Regions from separate parts of the Qipengyuania flava genome, predicted to be linked through region 2. Evidence: predicted binding sites of a transcription regulator. Region 2 holds the regulator's gene; each other region holds the start of a gene.

Region 1 (5,282 bases), 280 kb from region 2:
TCTGCGATATCCGGATCGAGGCGGTTGGCGACGATGACGTCGGCCTCGGCCTTGAACGCCTCGAGGTCGCGTTCGACCCGGCTGCCGAAGAAGCTGTTTTCTTCCATCACCGGCTCGTAGACGATGACCTCGATACCTTTGGCCTTCACCCGCTTCATGATGCCCTGGATGGAGGACTGGCGGAAATTATCCGATCCCGCCTTCATCACCAGGCGGAAGATGCCGACCGTCTTCGGCTCCTTCGCGATGATCCGATCGGCAAGGTAATCCTTGCGGGTCCGGTTCGCGTCCACGATCGCGCGGATCAGGTTCTGCGGGACTTCGGAATAGTTCGCCAGCAGCTGCTTGGTGTCCTTGGGCAGGCAATAGCCGCCATAGCCGAAGGAGGGGTTGTTGTAGTGGCTGCCGATGCGCGGATCGAGACCGACGCCTTCGATGATCTGGCGCGTGTCGATCCCGTGTGAGAGCGCGTAACTGTCGAGCTCGTTGAAGAAGGCGACACGCATTGCGAGGTAGGTGTTGGCGAAGAGTTTGATCGCCTCGGCCTCATCCGCATCGGTCAGCAGAACCGGAACGTCCTCCTCGAGCGCGGGCTCCAGCAGCAGGTCGGCGAAGCGTTGCGCCCGCTCGGACCGTTCGCCCACGATGATGCGCGAAGGGTGAAGGTTGTCGTAAAGCGCCTTGCCTTCGCGCAGGAATTCGGGGCTGAAGATGATCCGGTCGGTCGCGAAGCGCTCGCGCGCCTGGGTCACATAGCCCACGGGCACGGTCGACTTGATGACCACGACCGTGGTGTCGTTCGCGGCAAGGACCTGCTCGATCACGGCATCCACAGCCGAAGTGTCGAAGAAGTTCGTCTCGACATCGTAATTGGTCGGAACGGCCGCAATCGCGAACTCGGCCCCGTCGATCGCTGCGGCGCTATCGGTCGTGAATCTGAGGTCGAGCGTATCGCGCAGGAGGTATTCCTCGACAAGGTCGTCCTGGATCGGCGAGCGCCGTTCCTGCAGCATGGCCACGCGATCGGCGGAAATATCGCAGCCCACCACGGTGTTGTGCTGCGAGAGCATGATGGCGTTGGAAAGGCCGACATAGCCAAGGCCGAAAACGGCGATCTTCATCGAATAGTCCGTATCTCTTTGCCGGATCGCAGGCGCGCAATCCGGCTCGCCTTCTGTGGGCAGGCCCGCGCGATTGCAAGCCTGCCCCGTCCGCCGCTCACCAGATGAAGTAGGGACCGCCGCGCTCGCGCGCGCGCTGCCAGGCCGGACGGGCGTGGATGGCCGCAACGAAGGCGGCCAGCTTGGGCGCTTTCTCGGCGTAACCCTGCATGACCGCGATTTCGGCCGGGAAGCTCATCATGACGTCCGCCGCCGACCAGTCCGACCCGACGAAATGGAGGTCATCCGAGATATTGTCCTCGGAAAACTGCACATGGGCGGCAAATTGCTCCTCGACGCGGGGCATCAGCGGGGCGGCGGCTTCGCCAAGGCGGTCGGCGTAGATCTTGAGCATGACCGGAACGAAGAAGCTGCTTTCGCCGAACTGCATCCACTCAAGATGGCGAACGCGCTCTTCGCTGCCCGCTTCCGGTAGCCAGGCTTCGCCGCCATGGCGTTCGCACAGATATTCGATGATCGCACCGCTTTCGGACACCATCAGGCCATCGTCCTCGATCACCGGTGACTTGCCGAGCGGATGGGCGTTCTTGAGTTCGGGCGGAGCAAGGTTGGTTTCCGCGTCGCGCTGATAGTGCGCGATCTCGTACTCGGCGCCGAGTTCTTCCAGCAGCCAAAGAATGCGCTGCGAGCGGCTATTGTTGAGATGGTGGACGGTGATGGTCATTCGGCTCTCCCCTGTCCCGAAGCGAATGGCCGGGACGATTCGCAGGCGACCCTAGGCAAGCGGGCTGCGCTTCGCCAGCCCTCGCCACAATCCTGCCAAGCGCCTGCCATACAAACGGAAAAGCCGGTGCGGCCCTAAAGCGGCGCGCACCGGCTTTCCGTTTCTTCGGGAGCGCCGGGGGACAGTCCGGCTGAGGCGCGAGCCCTGGGGGAGTAGGGTCGGGCGCGCTCCCGCTTGAAGAGATATCAGTCCTCGTCCGCGTCCGGGCCGGTCATCATCTCTTCGGCGACCTCGTCGGTGCGGCCGCGGATGGCGGCTTCCAACTTGGCACACATCTCTTCGTTCTCGGCGAGGAACTTCTTCGCGTTTTCTCGGCCTTGGCCGATGCGGACGCTGTCATAGCTGAACCAGCTGCCCGACTTTTCGACCACGCCGGCCTTCACGCCGAGGTCGAGGATTTCACCGATCTTCGAAATGCCCTGGCCGTACATGATGTCGAACTCGACCTGCTTGAACGGCGGGGCCACCTTGTTCTTGACCACCTTGACGCGGGTGGTGTTGCCGATGACTTCGTCGCGGTCCTTGATCTGGCCGGTACGGCGAATGTCGAGGCGGACCGAGGCGTAGAACTTCAGGGCATTGCCGCCGGTGGTGGTTTCGGGGTTACCGTACATCACACCGATCTTCATGCGCAGCTGGTTGATGAAGATCACCATGCACTTCGAACGGTTGATCGAACCGGTGAGCTTGCGCAGCGACTGGCTCATCAAGCGGGCCTGGAGGCCGACGTGGCTGTCACCCATCTCGCCTTCGATTTCGGCGCGCGGCACCAGCGCGGCGACCGAGTCGACGACGAGCACGTCGATCGCGTTCGAGCGGACCAGCGTGTCGGTGATTTCGAGCGCCTGTTCGCCGGTGTCGGGCTGCGACACGATCAGCTCGTCGATATCGACGCCGAGCTTCTTTGCGTAAACCGGATCGAGCGCGTGTTCCGCGTCAACGAAGGCGACCGTACCACCGGCCTTCTGCGCTTCGGCCAGCACATGCAGCGCCAGCGTAGTCTTGCCCGAGCTTTCCGGACCGTAGACTTCGATCACGCGGCCCTTGGGCAGGCCGCCGACGCCGAGCGCGATATCGAGGCCCAGCGAACCGGTGGAGATCGCCTCCACCTGCATGGTTTCCTTCTGGCCCAGCTTCATTGCCGAACCCTTGCCGAACGCGCGATCGATCTGCGCGAGCGCGGCGTCCAATGCCTTCTGACGGTCTGCGTCCACTTTCTTGTCCTCTACGAGCTTCAGACTTGCCGCCATGACATCACCTCCTGCGCTTGGCCAGAGCCGCTATCGACTCTTCAACTGGCAATTGGTGTATCCATTTTGTTCTCTTGGAACAAGGGGGGAACGGAAATTATTTTCCTGTTTTGTTCCAGAACGGAGGAAACCGCGGAATTCCGCGCTTCAGCCGCGCTGTTCGCTCAGCACTTCGGCGACCTTGGCGTTGATTTGCTGCACGCTGAAGGGCTTGGGAATGAAGTGCATGTTCTCGATATCGATATCGTTGCGCAGCTGTTCCTCGGCATAGCCCGACATGAACAGGATCGGGATATCGGGCTTCACCCGGCGGATTGCGCGCGCCATGGCCGGGCCGTCCATCGCAGGCATGACCACGTCCGACACGATGAGGTCAAACTCGGTGTTGCCATTGGCAATGGCGGCAAGGCCTTCTTCGCCGTCTGACGCCGTGGTGACGGTGTAGCCCGCGCGCACGAGGGCGCGTTCGGCCACGGCACGGACCATGTCCTCGTCCTCAACCAGCAGCAGCTTGCCGCCGGCCGACCATTCGGTGGCCTTGGGCTCTTCCGTCTCCTCGCTGCGCATGGCGGCGGGCAACTCGCCCTTGTGCACCGGAAGGTAGACGGTGAAACGCGCGCCCATGGGCGTGCCGTCGGGGCCTTGCACGTTGTCGGCGAAGATGAAGCCGTTCGACTGCTTGACGATACCGTAGACGGTCGAGAGGCCGAGGCCGGTGCCCTTCCCCTGCTCCTTGGTGGTGAAGAAGGGTTCGAAGATCTTGTTGAGATGCTCTTCCGGGATACCGCCGCCGGTGTCCTGCACGATCAGCACCGTGTAATCGTCGGCGGGCATGATATCGATGCCCATCTTGCGCACATCGCGGGCCGAAACGCGGCGTGTGGCGAGCGTGAGGCGGCCCTTCCAGTCCTGCTTTCCGGCGCGCATCGCATTCGCCTGCATCGCGTCGCGCGCGTTGACGGCAAGGTTGATGATGACCTGTTCGAGCTGCTGCGGGTCGGCCCGCACAGAACCAAGTTCCCGGTCATGCCGCACGAGGAACTCGATCTTCTCGCCCATCAGGCGCTTCAGCAGCTGGCTGACCTCGCTCACCACGTCGGGCAGCTGGAGCACGACCGGCCGTAGCGTCTGCTGGCGGCTGAAGGCGAGCAGCTGGCGCGTCAGCGATGCGGCGCGGTTCGAGTTCGCCTTGATCTGCTGGATGTCGTCATAGTCGCTGTCGCCCGGCGTGTGGCGCAGCAGCATGAGGTCGCAGTAGCCGATGATCGCGGTCAGCACGTTGTTGAAGTCGTGCGCCACGCCGCCCGCCAGCTGGCCGACCGCCTGCATCTTGGTGGCCTGCGCAACCTGGCGGCGCAGGCGCTTTTCCTCGGTGCTGTCGCTGATCGAGAGCAGGACCGCTGCCTCGCCCAGCCCCCGAATCCCGGCTAGGCCGATCGAGACCGGCTCTTCCTTGTCGTTGGCAAGGCGCACCGCCATGTCGCCGCTGGCCGTCGCGCCCTTGGCAAAGCGGCGCACCGTATCAGCCATGGCGGCCTTGTCTTCGCGCACCACGAGGTCCGAAGGGAATTGCGGTAGGCCAAGGTTTTCGCGCTCCACTGCGCGCAGGAAAGCCTTGTTGGCGAACAGGAAGCGGCCGTCGCGGTCAGTCAGTGCCAGCCCCAAGGGCAAGGCCGACAACAGCGCTTCGAGCTGGGGGATCGCGGCTTTCCCGCTGCCTTCCCAGCCGCCGCCAATACCAACCGTGCTGTCCACCAGCAGCATGAGTGAAGGCGCCTCGTCCGCATCGCTCATCCGCCCGCCCCCGGCCGTATCGAGCGGCACGTGGACCAGCGTTTGCGGCGAGCCCTGCTGGCCTTCGCGCGCAAAGAAGATGCGGTCGCGATCGTCGGAGCGCAGCAGCTGGACGAATTCCAGACCGTTCAGCCCCGTCTCCCGGCTGCCGGTAGCGCGCTCCACAAGTCCGGGCGTCGTGGTCTGCACGATGCCGTCGGGTGCGACCAGTGCAAGCTCCAGCCCCGCCCGCGACATGACTTCGCCAAAGCGGCCTTCAAGGCGTTCGGACAGGCCGTCGTAGCTGCGCTCTTCGCGGATTTCGGCAAAACTCCACACGAGATAGGCCTCGCC
Region 2 (5,282 bases):
ACGGCACTGGCGTCTTCGCAGGCCTACCCTCGCCTTATACCGCGACCCGCTATCACTCGCTGATTGTCGAGGACATTCCCGAGTGCCTGGCAATCAACGCGACCAGCGAAACGCCCGGTCTCGACGGCAGCAGCGTGATGGGCTTCCGTCATCGCGAGCTGCCGATCCATGGGGTGCAGTTCCACCCGGAAAGCATCGCCACCGAACACGGCCACGCCCTGCTCGCCAATTTCCTCGAAATCTGCGGCATCGAAACGAAAGCCATAGCATGAAGCACCTGCCCCTCGCCGTCCCGCACATGAGCGAACAAGAGGCCGAAGAGGTCTTCGGCTGGATCCTCGATGGCGAGGCAAGCGCCGAGGAAATCGCACGCTTCCTGCTGGCCATGACGGACCGCAGCGAAACGGCGGACGAGATTGCCGGGGCCGCCCGCGCCCTGCGCGCACGCTACATCCCGGTCGAAGGGCCCGACAATGCAATCGACGTGTGCGGCACCGGCGGTGACGGGCACCACACGCTCAACGTCTCGACCGCCGTCGGCCTGGTCGTGGCCGCTTGCGGGGTGCCGGTCGCACGGCACGGCAACCGCGCGATCTCCTCGCTGTCGGGCGTTGCCGATACGCTGGAGGTTCTCGGCCTCGACATGGAGGCCGCCGGACGCACGGCCGAGAAGACGCTGGCGGAACTCGGCATCTGCTTCCTCTTCGCGCCAAACCACCACCCGGCGATGCGCCGCATCCAGCCCATCCGCAAGAAGCTCGGCCGACGCACGATCTTCAACCTCATGGGGCCGCTGTCGAACCCGGTCGGCGTGAAACGTCAGCTGATCGGCATCGCGCGCCCCGGCTATGTCTCAATCTATGGCGAGGCTACCGCGCGCCTCGGCACCGAGCGCACTTTCATTGTCTCGGGCGACGAGGGCCTTGACGAACTGAGCCTTGCCGGCGGGAACGAGCTTGCCGATGTCACCGGCAACGAATTTGCGATGCGCCGGGTCGATGCGGGCATGGCGGGCCTTGAAAACGCTCCGCTGGACGCGATCCGTGGCGGCGACCCTGCTCACAACGCCAAGGCTCTGTCCGGTCTGCTCGCGGGCGATACGGGCGCCTATCGCAACACGGTCCTGTTCAACTCGGCCGCCGCCCTGATGGTGGCCGGTGTTGCCGAGGACTGGGAGAGCGGCGCGGCGATGGCCGCGGAATCGATCGACAGCGGAAACGCTGCCAAGTTGCTCGCCGACTGGATTGCGCTCGCCCGATGAACAAGCTGGAAGAAATCTGCGCGACCAAGCGCGAGGAAGTGGCCGCGCGCAAGGCTGATTGGAGCCTCGCCGATCTCGAAGCCGCCGCGCGGGAAGCCTCCGCCCCGCGCGGGTTTCGCGCCGCGCTCGAACGCGCGCAGGACGATGGATTCGGCCTGATCGCGGAGATCAAGAAGGCTTCCCCCTCCAAGGGCCTGATCCGGGCCGATTTCCAGCCTGCGGACCACGCCCGCGCCTATGCCGCTGGCGGTGCCGCGTGCCTGTCGGTGCTGACCGATGCGCCCTATTTCCAGGGCCATGAGGATTACCTCCTCGAAGCCCGCGCGGCTTGCGACCTGCCGGTCCTGCGCAAGGATTTCATGGTCGACACCTGGCAGGTCGCCGAGGCGCGGGCGCTGGGCGCCGATGCGATCCTGATCATCGTCGCCGCGCTCGAAGACAGCGCGATGGCGGATATCGAAGCCGCCGCTATCGAACACGGGATGGACGTGCTGGTCGAAGTCCACGACCGCGCGGAGCTGGAACGCGCAGCGCAGCTCCGCTCGCGGCTGATCGGCGTGAACAACCGCGATTTGAAGACTTTTACCACCGATCTGGCGACAACCGAGCTGCTCGCCCCGCTCGCCCCGGAAGGAAGCCTGCTGGTCGGGGAAAGCGGCATTGGCACGCATGCCGATTGTCAGCGGCTGGCCCGCGCCGGCGTGCGCAGTTACCTCGTGGGCGAAAGCCTTATGCGCAAGGACGATGTCGAAGCCGCCACCCGCGCGTTGCTGGGCCGCTGATCGACGCCCCGAGAGCAAAGCGGGAACAGCTGTTCCACTGCAACCTGCTCGAAAATGGCGGGATTGCTTGACGCCCCTCGAAAAGTTGCTTACTTGTTCCGCATTCGTTCACAGGTTTGTGAACAGGCGAAACGGGAGCTCGCACCATGCTGACGGCAAAGCAGCACGAATTGATCCGCTTCATCCAGCAGCGGCTGGAGGAGACGGGAATTTCCCCCAGTTTTGAAGAAATGAAGGAAGCGCTCGACCTCAAGAGCAAGTCGGGCGTCCACCGGTTGATCTCGGCGCTGGAAGAACGCGGCTTTATCCGCCGCCTTCCCAACCGCGCCCGCGCGCTCGAAGTGGTCAAGCTGCCCGAAGACGCGGTGATGGGCTCGCCCAAGGCAGCCAACACGAACGATGCCATGGCAAGCGCGCTGACGGCCAAGGCCGTGGCGCCCGAACCGGCGAATGACATCATCGACGTGCCGCTTCACGGCCGTATCGCGGCCGGCGCCCCGATCGAGGCGATCGAAGGCCAGTCCAGCATGCCGGTGCCCGCAGCCCTGCTCGGACCGGGCGAGCACTACGCGCTCGAAGTCTCGGGCGACTCCATGATCGAAGCGGGCATTTTCGATGGCGACTTCGCGCTGGTGAAGCGCACGGACAGCGCGCGCGATGGGGAAATCGTGGTTGCGCTCGTCGATAACGAAGAAGCGACGCTCAAATACCTGCGCCGTGATGCGGGCCGCGTGCGGCTCGATCCGGCAAACGGCGCTTACGAGCCGCAGATCTACGAACCCGGCCGCGTGCAGGTCCAGGGCAAGCTAGCCGGCCTGCTGCGCCGCTACCACTGATCCGGTCGGCGCGCGCCTCGCTAGCGGCGCGCGCGCCACCAGCCATGCGCGCCCTGGTCGCGAGCCACTGTCTCTATCCGTTCCTGCGATAGATAAAGCGCGGTGCCCCCTTCTCGATCGAGGAACCTTCGGTCCGCCTTGAGCCAGCGGGGCTGGCAGCTGCGCGGTAGATAGCGATCGGCGATGACGATGTCGGACTGCGTGCAGGCTGCGGCCAGGGCGCGTTCCTCGACAAGGTCACGATTTCGCGCGACAAGGACAATCCAAGTGCGATCCTCGCGCTCCAGGCGCAGGGTGCAAAACTGGTCGCTGCACCGGCTCCCCTGCCATTGCGAGATCAGCACCGGTGCATCCTCGCTGCCGGCAAGCTCGAGCAGATTATCCTGCGCGTAGCCACCCTCACTGTCACGCAACACCAGCAGGGCTTCGGCTTCATTGGCAACGCCTATATCGCGCCCATCGCGAGTGATGAGAATATCGGGAACCGGCGCGCTCGCCATGAGCGCTGCAGAAAGTGCAATGGGCGCCAAGCCCCACAGCCTAGGCCGCCCCTGCCACAAGGCCAGCCACAAGGCGCCCGCCAGATAAAGCGCCATGGCCCCCATGCCGATGCGCGGGGCGAGCTTCACCGAACCCGGAAGATCGGCAAAAAGATGGGCAATACCGATCAGCAGGTCGAGCGAATGCCCCACCAGCCACCACACCGGCGCCCCCGCCCCTACGAGGTCCAGCACCAGCGCCAGCGCGACCAGCGGCATGGAGACGAAGGTCACCAGTGGAATGGCGATCAGGTTCGCAGCCGCTCCATAAACACCGGCCCTGTGAAAGTGGAAAAGGACGATCGGCATCAGCGCCAATTCTATGACCATGCCGGTCAGGAACAGCACCGCCATGCGCCGCGCCAAGCGCCGCCCCCAACTCTCTTCACGCGGGGCAAGAAAGTCCCGCAGCCGCTGGACGTTGTGGAGGGAGACGATCGCTAGGACCGCGGCAAAGCTCATCTGGAAGCTCGGCCCCACCAGCGACTCCGGCCACAGGGCCAGCACGACGCCGGCTGCGATGGCAACCATGCGCAATGACAGCGGTTCGCGGCCCAGCGCCAGCGCGACCAGCACCAGCAAGGCCCCGATGCAGCTGCGCACGGTTGGCACTTCGGCGCCTGTGAGCAGCGTGTAGCCAATGCCCGCAAGCGCCGCGGCGGCTGCGGCGACCAGCGGCAGGCGCACGCGCAGCACCAGCCAGGGCCACAGCGCAAGCGTCTTGAGCACCAGCAGATAGGCCGCCGCGATCAGCGCGCTCACATGCAGGCCGCTGATCGAGAGCAAATGCGTGAGACCGGAATCGCGCATCGCCTCCTCATCGGCCTCCGGAATCGCACCGCGGTCTCCGCTCGCCAGCGTGGCGGCAATGGCCCCGGCCGTCCCGTCGACATGACTGCGGACATGGGCCGAGAGGCGCCGCTGGATCGAGGCAAGCGACAGTTCGGAGGGTGGCGGCGGCTCAACCAGCTCTATAGACCCGACCGCCGATCCCGTCGCCGAAAGGCCGTCGAACCAGGCCCGCCGCGCGAAATTGTAAGCGCCCGGCACGATCGGCGGCGATGGCGGCATCAGCCGGGCGGACAGACGGATCCGCGCACCTTCACGGAACAGGGGCTGGTCGTTTTCCAGCGGTATATTGATCCGGTAAGCGAGCGCCTGGCCGGTCTCCGCCTCGCGTGCCGCCACCGTGAGCCGCACGCGGCCTTCCGCTGGCTGCTCCTCGCGGCCCAGGATACGCGCATCGATCCGCTCGAAACGCGGTGCGGGGATCGGCTCGGCGCCGACTATCGATGAACGCGCCCAGACCAAGGCTACGCCCAGCGCAATGGCGAGCGCCAGCGACACGAGCGCGGCGTGCGAATACGGCCGGTCATCGCGCGTTTTCCACGCGATCGCCGCCAACGCCGCAACCGACAGGCTCGTGGCGATGATCAGGAGCCATTGCCACGCCGCACCAAAATAGAACCAGGCCCCGATCCCGGCGGCGAAGGCCACCACCAGCCAGGGCCCGCGATCGAACGCGGCGGCCTCGAGAAAACCCTCAAACCGCCCGGCAAAACTGGACATTGGACCGCGCATACGCCAAGGGCGCGGCACAGTTTCGCGGGTCTCCTCGCCCGCATCCCCCATCGGTACCGAAGGCGTCCCTCGTGTCGCCATGCAAGTGTTTGAAAGGAAACGTGAGACAATGGCAAGCGATAGTGGCAGCAAGGCCGCCGAGGTCGTCACCCGCTTCGCCCCCTCGCCCACGGGTTATCTGCATATTGGCGGGGCGCGTACGGCGCTGTTCAACTGGCTGTTCGCGCGCCATCATGGTGGCCGCGCGCTGCTGCGTATCGAAGACACCGACAAGAAGCGCAGC
Region 3 (5,282 bases), 240 kb from region 2:
CTTCCTTGAAAGCTACCATGTCACCCGGCTGCACGCGAACACCATCGGCCCCTTCTTCAAGGACGGGGCGACCAGCGGCGACCGGATCGGCCCGCACGCGCGCGCGGCGGTCGGACGGCTGGAGGAGATGGAGGGCGTCGACCTTACCGACATGGCCGCGCTGCGCCGCGTGGTGACCTACGCCTACCAGCTGCTGCCCGGCGCCCTTATCATCCCCAGCCCCGACTACATCAACGTGATGGTCATGATGCCGCAGGCGCATAACCGCACGCTGGTCGAAGACTTCATGCTGATCCCCGAACCGCCCGCGACTGACAAGGCGCGCAACCACTGGGAACGCAGCTGGGCGCTGCTCGACGGCGGCGTATTCGCAAGCGAGGATTTCCGCGCGGCGGAGCTCGGCCAGCAGGGTCTCGCCACGGGCGCGGTCCCGCATCTGACCCTCGGAACGATGGAGGGCGGCATCCGGCGATATTACGAGACCGTCGAAGAAGCCTTGCGGGCGGCAGGCTGAACGCCTAGCTGCGCGGCCATGGCCGACAAGCGACTACCCGAAGAAGGCGACCGGATCGCCAAGCTGCTCGCCCGCGCCGGTGTCGCAAGCCGCCGCGAGATCGAGCGCATGATCGCGGACAAGCGCGTGGCAATCGACGGGAAGGTGCTCGATACACCGGCCGTCAAGCTGACCAGTCTCAAGGGCGTGACGGTCGACGGCAAACCAGTCGGCCAGGCCGAGGCCGCCCGGCTCTTCGCGTTTCACAAGCCCTCGGGCCTGCTGACCGCAGAGCGCGACCCCAAGGGCCGCCCGACGATCTACACTGCGCTGCGCAACGCCCTGCCCAAGGGTGCGGGCCGCGTGATGCCGGTGGGGCGTCTCGACTTCAACACAGAGGGGCTGCTGCTGCTCACCAACGATGGCGAGCTCAAGCGTTCGATGGAACTGCCCTCCTCCGGCATCCCCCGCACCTACCGTGCGCGCGCCTTCGGCGACGTGACGCAGGCACAGCTCGACGAGCTTATCGAAGGCATCGAAATCGACGGTGTGCGCTACGGCCGCATCGAAGCGGACCTTGAGCGCGGCGCGGGCAAGAACCGCTGGGTCCAGATGACGCTGACCGAGGGCAAGAACCGCGAGGTGCGCCGCGTGCTCGAACACCTTGGCATGAAGGTGAACCGCCTGCTGCGCATCGGCTACGGTCCCTTCGAGCTGGGCGAGCTCGCCCGCGGCCAGGCGGTCGAAATCCGCCAGGCCGATGTCGAACGCTTCCGCAAGCAGATCAAGCGGAACCGCGCATGAGGATCGTTGCGGGCCAATGGCGCGGGCGCAAGCTGGTCGCCCCGTCCGGCGAGATTACACGGCCAACTGCCGACCGCACCCGCGAGACGCTGTTCTCCATGCTCACCAGCCGCCTCGGCAGTTTCGAAGAGCTCGCCGTACTCGACCTGTTTGCCGGATCGGGCGCGCTGGGCCTCGAAGCCCTCTCGCGCGGCGCTGCATCTTGCACCTTCGTCGAACAGGAAGCGTCGGCCGTGAAGGCCATCCGTGCCAATATCGACGCTCTCGATGCGCGCCGGCAGACCACGGTGCAACAGGCCTCGGTCATGTCGTTGGGTCCGGCAAAGCAGCCGCATGACCTCATCCTGCTCGACCCGCCCTACGGTACGGGCGCGGGCGAGGTGGCGCTCGACCGGATGCTTCGTCTCGGCTGGATCGGGCCAGCCACCTGGATGGCGCTCGAGACCGGCGCGAAGGAAACGGTTTCGATCAAGGGGCTGGACTGCGTGGCCGATCGCCGCGTCGGAAAGGCCCGCCTGTGGCTATTGAGGCTGGCTTCCGACGCGGCGTGACGCGGCCTCAGGAGCGACCCATGGGCTCGTCGCCTTGGGTGGCCGCGTCAGACCCATCGGGAGTCTCGGCCGGCTGCGCGGCGCGCTCTTCGATCATTCGCCACGCTTCTGATCGGCCCGCCTCGTCCATGGCGACAAGAGCCAGCCGATCCGTGTCGGTCAGAGCGAAGAACAGCTCCTGCCGCTCGGGTGTGAGCGTCCAGAAATAGGCCTGCGCGTCGGGGGGCCAACTCTCGTAGGTTGCTCGCCGCTCGGCCGGCCAGCTCTCCATCACCTCCAGTTCGTCACCCGGCGTATCCGGCTGAGCGGCCGATTCTTCTGCCGGCTGCTGGGCGCTGTGCGCCGGATCCACAGCCTCATACTGGGCAAGCGCGGGAATGCTGATGACGGCAAGCTGGCCGCCGACGAGGTACCAAAATGTCTTTCGCATGCGATCCTCCTTGGGATTCGAACATGCGCAACGAACGCGACCCTTGGCCCCTTCCCCGAGGGACAGGGCCAGCATCCTCCCAAGGGCTCCGCTTGGCAATCGCGCGCGCCTGTGCTCGGCGCGGCGAGCCAACGGTCCGGCGTGGAGCGTTTCGCAAACGCGCCCAGCGGCCGATCGCGCCTGCGCTTCGCCCCAACGCAATCGGGGGCGGAGCCGCCATGGCAGCCCCGCCCCCTCCAAGCGCCGTGCGCGGGCCGCAGGTGCGACCGGCACGAGCTGAAGCTCGGTCTTACATGTCGCTGGCGGGCTTGCCCGGCCAGTAATCCAGCGGGCGGTCGCCCCACTTGAGACCGGCGGCACGCGGGTTGATGCAGCCGTCCTGGTCTTCCTTCATGCACACATCGTAGACCTTGCCCTCGATGCGGACCTTGGTCGCCTGGCCGCGTGCGTTTGTTTCGACGACCTCCGGCGATTTTGCCTTGGTCCCGTGATCATCGGCTGCGGCGGGGGCTGCGGTCATCGCGAGACCCATTGCGGCGGCTGCGGCAAAGAGGGCTTTCATGGTGTTCTCCATTAATTTCTGTATCTTACAAGTCGCCCAACGCCCAAGCCGCTGACAAGGTTCCGATATGGCTCCGGCGGAATGCGCGCTGTGGAGGTCGCCAGCGCCTTGCGTATCGCCGCAGTGTTCCCTACCTGTTCACCGACCTATGTCCCTGCCCGAATCCCCTCCGAAAGCCGCCGAAAACGGCGCTGTTCCGCCCTACGCCGCGCGTCTCAACACACCCCAGCGCGAGGCCGTCCTGACGACCGAAGGGCCGGTGCTGATGCTGGCGGGAGCGGGCACGGGCAAGACGGCTGCGCTGACCGCGCGTTTGGCACATCTCATCGCAACCCGCCGCGCGTGGCCGAGCGAGATCCTCTGCGTGACCTTCACCAACAAGGCCGCGCGCGAAATGCGCGAGCGTGTCGGGCGCCATATCGGCAATGCGGTGGAGGGCATGCCCTGGCTCGGCACGTTCCATTCGATCGGCGCGCGCATGCTGCGTCGTCATGCCGAGCTGGTGGGCCTTGAAAGCAACTATACGATCATCGACACCGACGACCAACTGCGCCTGCTGAAGCAGCTGATCCAGGAAAACGACCTCGACGAGAAGCGCTGGCCCGCGCGTCAGCTGGCCGGCCTGATCGACCGCTGGAAGAACCGCGGGCTCAACCCCGGCGACCTCGATGCGGTCGAGAACGAGAGCTATGCCAACGGTCGCGGCGCGCAGTTCTACAAGCTCTATCAGGACCGGCTGAAGGCGCTGAACGCCTGCGATTTCGGTGACCTGCTGCTCCATATGCTGAACATCTTCCGCCAGCACCGCGACGTGCTGGAGCAGTACCAGCAGCGCTTCAAATACATCCTTGTCGACGAATACCAGGACACCAACCAGGTCCAGTACCTGTGGCTGCGCTTGCTCGCCCAGGCTCGCAAGAACATTTGCGTAGTGGGCGATGACGACCAGTCGATCTATTCCTGGCGCGGCGCGGAAGTCGCCAATATCCTCAAGTTCGAAAAGGATTTTCCCGGCGCGGCGGTGATCAAGCTGGAGCAGAACTATCGCTCCACACCGCAGATCCTTGCAGCCGCATCGGGCCTGATCGACGCCAACAGCGAACGGCTCGGCAAGACGCTCTGGACCGAGCTTCCGGCGGGCGAGAAGGTCCGCGTGATCGGCGTATGGGACGCACCCGAGGAAGCCCGCCGCGTGGGCGAGGAGATCGAGCGCCTCGAAAGCGAAGGCGCCCCGCTCGACGAGGTCGCCATCCTCGTGCGCGCCCAGTACCAGACGCGCGAGTTCGAAGATCGCTTCATCCAGATCGGCCTCAACTACCGCATCGTGGGCGGCTTCCGCTTCTACGAACGCGCTGAAATTCGCGACGCCCTCGCCTACCTGCGCACCATCGCCCAGCCGGCCGACGACCTCGCCTTCGAGCGCATCTACAACCAGCCCAAGCGCGGCCTCGGCGCAAAAACGCTTGAAGCCATGCGCCGCCACGCCCGCCGCACGCAGACCCCGCTAGCCGCTGCCAGCCTCGACCTGTGCGAAACCGACGAGCTCCCGGCGCGCGCGCGCAACAACCTCGTCGCCCTGCTCGGCCAGTTCGTCCACTGGCGCGAGGAGGCGGAGAAGGTCACGCCGTCCGAACTGCTGCGCACCGTGCTGGCGGAAAGCGGCTATGAGGACATGCTCCAGAAGGACCGCAGCGCGGAAAGCGCCGGACGCCTTGAAAACCTCACCGAACTCGCCCGCGCGATGGAGGAATACGAGACGCTCGGCGACTTCCTCGAGCATGTCAGCCTGGTGATGGACAACGACCGCGCCGACGATGGCGAGAAGGTCACCATCATGACCATGCACGCGGCCAAGGGGCTGGAGTTCGACCATGTGTTCCTGCCGGGCTGGGAGGAAGGCGTGTTTCCGAGCCAGCGATCGCTCGACGAAGGCGGGCTGGCGAGCCTCGAGGAGGAACGCCGGCTAGCCTATGTCGCGATTACCCGCGCAAAGCGGCGCTGCACGATCCTGCACGCCGCGAACCGGCGGATCTATGGCCAGTGGACCAGCTCGATACCCAGCCGCTTCGTCGAGGAATTGCCCGAGGAATTCGTCAACAGCGAGACGACCATGACCGGCGGCGCCTCCCTCTGGCGGGCCAACTGGAGCGAGAACGAGGACCCGTTTGCGCATGTCTCGTCGAACCGTCCCGATCGCTCCGGCGCGCGTGGGCCCGGCTGGCAGCGGGCGCTGTCGAATGGCTATGACACGACGCCGAAGCGCCTGGCCGAACCCGGCCGCAGCGCTGCCAGCTTTGCCGCCAAGCCGCGCAGCGACATCGCGCTGGGCGCGCGCGTGTTTCACGACAAGTTCGGCTATGGCTGCGTGACCGATCAGGAAGGCAATAAGCTGACCATTGAGTTCGAGCAGGCCGGCGAAAAGCGCGTGCTCGACAGCTTCGT

What was found. The regulator LexA, encoded in region 2, represses DNA repair genes until DNA is damaged. The targets are predictions, from matches to a motif close to GTTCCNCNCTTGTTCT.
Region 1: a site for LexA is predicted at 3,232-3,247, ahead of recA (recombinase RecA). Genes of this name have one in related genera too.
Region 3: a site for LexA is predicted at 2,966-2,981, ahead of KUV82_RS09675 (ATP-dependent helicase). Genes of this name have one in related genera too.

Annotation. Positions count from the first base shown of each region.
Region 1 is NZ_CP080410.1:2,002,580-2,007,861, forward strand. Features, by position in the region: gene KUV82_RS09875 (nucleotide sugar dehydrogenase) at 1-1,121, opposite strand, end outside; gene KUV82_RS09880 (glutathione S-transferase family protein) at 1,219-1,845, opposite strand; gene recA (recombinase RecA) at 2,091-3,155, opposite strand; gene KUV82_RS09890 (hybrid sensor histidine kinase/response regulator) at 3,303-5,282, opposite strand, start outside.
Region 2 is NZ_CP080410.1:1,718,987-1,724,268, forward strand. Features, by position in the region: gene KUV82_RS08500 (anthranilate synthase component II) at 1-272, shown strand, start outside; gene trpD (anthranilate phosphoribosyltransferase) at 269-1,261, shown strand; gene trpC (indole-3-glycerol phosphate synthase TrpC) at 1,258-2,043, shown strand; gene lexA (transcriptional repressor LexA) at 2,190-2,879, shown strand; gene KUV82_RS08520 (ComEC/Rec2 family competence protein) at 2,900-4,987, opposite strand; gene gltX (glutamate--tRNA ligase) at 5,109-5,282, shown strand, end outside.
Region 3 is NZ_CP080410.1:1,955,128-1,960,409, forward strand. Features, by position in the region: gene KUV82_RS09650 (aromatic ring-hydroxylating oxygenase subunit alpha) at 1-514, shown strand, start outside; gene KUV82_RS09655 (pseudouridine synthase) at 533-1,297, shown strand; gene rsmD (16S rRNA (guanine(966)-N(2))-methyltransferase RsmD) at 1,294-1,848, shown strand; gene KUV82_RS09665 (hypothetical protein) at 1,856-2,278, opposite strand; gene KUV82_RS09670 (hypothetical protein) at 2,568-2,840, opposite strand; gene KUV82_RS09675 (ATP-dependent helicase) at 2,989-5,282, shown strand, end outside.